Regions from separate parts of the Streptomyces fractus genome, predicted to be linked through region 2. Evidence: riboswitches for the same ligand, from Rfam matches in the RefSeq annotation. Region 2 holds a riboswitch; the other holds the start of a gene.
What was found. A riboswitch is a leader RNA that binds a small molecule or an ion and turns the genes downstream of it on or off. The one in region 2 is predicted to bind glycine.
Positions count from the first base shown of each region.

Region 1: another riboswitch for glycine. It lies ahead of gcvT (glycine cleavage system aminomethyltransferase GcvT); the one in region 2 lies ahead of gcvP (aminomethyl-transferring glycine dehydrogenase).

Region 1 is NZ_JBMYHI010000002.1:3,203,702-3,206,084, reverse strand. It holds gene gcvH (glycine cleavage system protein GcvH) at 1-137, opposite strand, end outside; gene gcvT (glycine cleavage system aminomethyltransferase GcvT) at 226-1,350, opposite strand; glycine riboswitch at 1,414-1,514, opposite strand; glycine riboswitch at 1,515-1,627, opposite strand; gene ACP4E5_RS16165 (AAA family ATPase) at 1,789-2,383, shown strand, end outside.
Region 2 is NZ_JBMYHI010000002.1:7,644,647-7,647,029, reverse strand. It holds gene gcvP (aminomethyl-transferring glycine dehydrogenase) at 1-944, opposite strand, end outside; glycine riboswitch at 1,130-1,225, opposite strand; gene ACP4E5_RS36660 (PRC-barrel domain-containing protein) at 1,349-1,723, shown strand; gene ACP4E5_RS36655 (DNA polymerase IV) at 1,666-2,383, opposite strand, start outside.

The sequences.
Region 1 (2,383 bases), 4.4 Mb from region 2:
TCGGGGAGCTGGACGAACACGATGTCACCGAGCGCGTTGGCCGCGTGCTCCGTGATGCCGATCGTGGCGACGCCGTCCTCGACGGCCGAGAGCCACTCGTGCTCCTTGCTGTAACGCAGCTGCTGGGGGTTGCTCATGATGCGAATTCTCCTGTACGCGGGAAGGTGCTGGTGACGGTGGGTGCGCCGACGGGCGGCCGGGCTGCTTCTGGCGCTTTGGAAGGAACTATTTCTGGCGCTTGTAGAACGGCAGGGCCACGACCTCGTACGGCTCGTGCTTGCCGCGGATGTCGACGCCGACGCCGGCCGTACCCGCCTCGGCGTGCGCCGGGTCGACGTAGGCGATGGCGATCGGCTTGCCGAGCGTCGGGGACGGGGCGCCCGAGGTGACCTCGCCGATGACCTGGCCGTCCGCGACGACCGACATCCCGGCGCGCGGGACGCGGCGGCCCTCGGCGATGAGGCCGACGAGCTTGCGGGGCGGGTTGGCCTCGGCCTTCGCGGCGGCCTCCTTGAGCGCGTCGTGGCCCACGAAGTCGTCGCCGTGCGAGGTCTTCTCGAACTTCACGACGCGGCCGAGCCCGGCGTCGAAGGGCGTGAGTTCGGTCGTCAGCTCGTGCCCGTACAGCGGCATGCCCGCCTCCAGGCGCAGCGTGTCCCGGCAGGACAGGCCGCAGGGGACGAGGCCGTACTCGGCGCCCGCCTCGGTCAGCGCCTGCCACAGCTTCTCGGCGTCGGCCGGGGAGACGAACAGCTCGAAGCCGTCCTCGCCGGTGTAGCCGGTGCGCGCGATGAGCGCCCGCACACCGGCGACGGTGCCGGGCAGACCCGCGTAGTACTTCAGGCCGTCGAGGTCCGCGTCCGTGACGGACTTCACGATCGCGGCGGAGGTCGGGCCCTGCACCGCGAGCAGCGCGTACGCGTCGTGGTCGTCGCGGACCTCGGCGTCGAAGCCGGCGGCGCGCTCGGTGAGGGCGTCGAGCACGACCTGCGCGTTGCCCGCGTTCGCGACCACCATGTACTCGGGGGCCTCGGTCTCGCCGAGCCGGTACACGATCAGGTCGTCGAGGATCCCGCCGTCCTCGCGGCAGATCATGGTGTAGCGGGCGCGGCCGGGGCCGACGGAGCCGATGTTGCCGACGAGGGCGTGGTTGAGCAGGTCCACGGCCTGTGGCCCGGTCACCGTGATCTCGCCCATGTGGGACAGGTCGAAGAGACCGGCCCGGGTGCGCACGGCGTTGTGCTCGTCGCGCTCGCTGGCGTAGCGCAGCGGCATGTCCCAGCCGGCGAAGTCGGTCATCGTCGCGCCGAGCGAACGATGCAGGGCGTCCAGTGCGGTGGTGCGGGTCATAGCTGGTGTGCTCCCGGTGGCATGACGGCGATGGCGGAGTCTCGAAAAAACGCGCGCGAGACGTCCTCCCCATCTGTCATCGGAACCTGAGAGGTTCGCCCCGAGGGGCTTGCACCTTGGGTGGGGGCGCCGCGTCACAAGGACGCCCCACTTTTCAGATCTGCCTCGCCCGCGCGGTACGGGGCCTGAGAGATTCAAGGGAGGGACTTGCTCCTTCGGCGCCCGGGCACTCGTCAATGGTTCTGTACGAGGCCCGGAACTCTCCCGCGCGGATTCAAGCGGCCGGTATGCAGTTTGCGCGCACATCATTGCATGCCTGTCCGACAGGGAAACCCCTTGAGGTGCATTACCTTCTCTTTACACTTGAGGGGCAACGGTGGCGTGACCGGAACGGGGAGGACGATCACGGTGCACAAGGCAGTCGCGGGGGCGTATGCGGTGTCGGGTTCGGCGTCCGTGGTGGCGGGGGTGCGGATCCCCGGGCAGCGCTCGGTGCGGGACCTGCGGGGCCGGCGCGGTCACACGCCGCACCGGCTCGCCTTCGCGGCGGGCGACCTCGTCGTGCTCTCGGGCCTGCCGGGCAGCGGCAAGTCGACGCTGATGCGGCGGGCCGTCACGGAGATCCGGATCGACTCGCAGGACACCCGCGAGCGCTGGGCCGCGCGCATGCCGCGCCGCGTGCCGTACGCGCTGTACCGCCCGCTGGTCCGGGTCGCGCACTACGTGGGGCTGCGCCGGGCGATGCGCTCGGGCGCGAGCGTCGTCGTGCACGACTGCGGTACGCAGGCGTGGGTGCGCCGCTGGGTGACCCGCACGGCGCGGCGGCGCGGGGCCGCCGTCCACCTGATGCTGCTCGACGTACCGGCGGACACGGCCCTTGAGGGGCAGCGGGACCGCGGCCGCGGGGTGTCCCGGTACGCGTTCGCCCGGCACCGCCGGGCGGTGGGCGCGCTCGTCAGCGCGACGGAGCGGGGGAACCTGCCGGCCGGGATGGCGTCGGCGGTGCTGCTCGACCGGGCGGCGATGGAGGCGC
Region 2 (2,383 bases):
TCGGCGTCGACGGAGACACCCACCAGGCGGCCGGGCAGCGAGCGCGCGAACTTCTCGCGCACGGCCATGTATCCGGCGTGCGGGCCGCCGAAGCCCATCGGGACACCGAAGCGCTGCGTCGTACCGACGGCGATGTCCGCGCCCAGCTCGCCGGGCGAGGTGAGCAGCGTCAGAGCAAGAAGATCAGCGGCAACGGTCACGATGGCGCCCAGCTCGTGCGCCTGGTCGATCACGGGCTTGATGTCCCGCACGACGCCGGAGGCGCCCGGGTACTGCACGAGCACGCCCACGACGCCGCGCTCGGCGACCTCGGCGGGGATGCCCTCGCTCAGGTCGGCGACGACGATCTCGACGCCGGTCGGCTCGGCGCGCGTCTGAATGACGGCGATGGTCTGCGGCAGGGCGTCGGCGTCGACGACGTAGACACCGTTCTTGACCTTGCCGACGCGGCGCGAGAGGGCCATCGCCTCGGCGGCGGCCGTGCCCTCGTCGAGCAGCGAGGAGCCCGAGGTGGGCAGGCCGGTCAGCTCGGCGACCATGGTCTGGAAGTTGAGCAGCGCCTCGAGGCGGCCCTGCGAGATCTCCGGCTGGTAGGGCGTGTACGCCGTGTACCAGGACGGGTTCTCCATGACATTGCGCAGGATGACGGGCGGCGTGAACGTCCCGTAGTAGCCGAGGCCGATCATCGAACCGAGAACGTCATTGCGCTCGGCGAGCGACTTCAGCTCGGCCAGCACCTCGGCCTCGCTGCGGGCGGCCGGAAGGTCGAGCGCCTCGGCGCTCTTGATCACATCGGGCACCGCGGCCGCGGTCAGCTCGTCCAGCGAGCCGTAGCCGACCTGCGCGAGCATCTTGGCCTGAGCGGCCTCATCGGGGCCGATGTGGCGCTGCTCGAAGGGGATCCCTCGCTCCAGCTGGGAGAGCGGAATACGGTTGGCGGTCATTGCGGAGGCCTCCTGGTCATTGCGACCTACGAGGGGCACCATGGCGCGGGTACCCGGACGGCCTCCCCCTCTGTCATCTCAACCTGAGAGCTTCACCGGCCCACCCCGCGAGAACACGGAACGCACCGGCTTGCACCGTCGGTGAGAGCGGAAACCGTGCACCCCGCCCTGCTTTCCAGAGTGACCTCGTCCGTGCGGTACAGGGGCCTGAGAGATTCCGGGGAGGATTTGCTCCTTCGGCGCCCCCGACTACCGTCGGAAGACTCTCCCGCACGGGGTCAGCAGCCGTCTGCCAGCCTACCAGCGGCTACTTGACCGGAGCCCCCGAGTGGCCGCCTTACGCAATGTGCTCTTTCGTAGTGCTTACAGACGAGTTGCGATCATCGCGATCAGTTGGAGGGCCCGTGCAGACCGATGTCGATCCGCGCAATCTGATCGGCCGCAAGGCCTTCGACCGCGACGGGGCCAAGATCGGCACCATCGACGAGGTGTACCTGGACGACGCCACGGGCGTGCCGGAATGGGCCGCGATACGAACCGGCCTGTTCAGCCGCGACGCGTTCGTCCCGCTCGAGCCCAGCGACTTCACGGACGGCACGCTGCACGTGCCCTTCGAACGCTCCCTGATCAAGGACGCCCCCGACTTCGGCGTGGGCCGCCATCTCTCCCCGGAGCAGGAGCTCCAGCTCTACCACCACTACGGTCTGGACATCACGGCTCCTCAGTCGCCCGACGTCACGTTCGGCAAGGTCGCGGGCGCGGAGGACGACCCGACCTGATCGCGGCCCCCGCCGACGGCTCCCCCACCTTCGACGGCTCTTTCCACCAGCGGCAGCGGATCCGCCGACTCCAGCTCGGGATCGTCGACCCGGAAGGTCCGCACCCGCCCCGGCACCACCGCATACGGCGTCTCGAACCGCACGGTCACCCGCCCGAGCCCGCTCCCCTGCACCCACCCCGGCCCGAACTCGGCATGCCGCACATCGTGCCCGGCCAGCCATCTCCGCTCGACGGGCTCGGCGGCCTCCACCGGCTCGACCGCGGCCGCCTCTCCCTCCGGCTCCTCGGCCGCGGCCTCCGCGGCCGCCTCCTCCGCGGCGGCGAACTGCGCGAACAGATCCTCCTGCGTGAAGTCGGCGAGCCCACTGACACCGACCCCCAGCAACCGCACGCCCCCGGTCGTGTCCACGCTCTCCAGCAACCGCGCCGCGGCCTCCCGCACCACCCCGGGATCGTCCGTCGGCCCCCGCAGCGTCTCGGAGCGCGTCAGCGTCGAGAAGTCGTAGCGCCGCACCTTGAGCACCACGGTCCGCCCCGACCGCTCGGCCGCTCTCAGCCGCTCCACGCACCGGCCGGCGAGCCTGCGCACCTCCATCCGGACCCGCACCCGGTCATGGATGTCCACGTCGTACGTGTCCTCGACCGATACGGACTTGGAG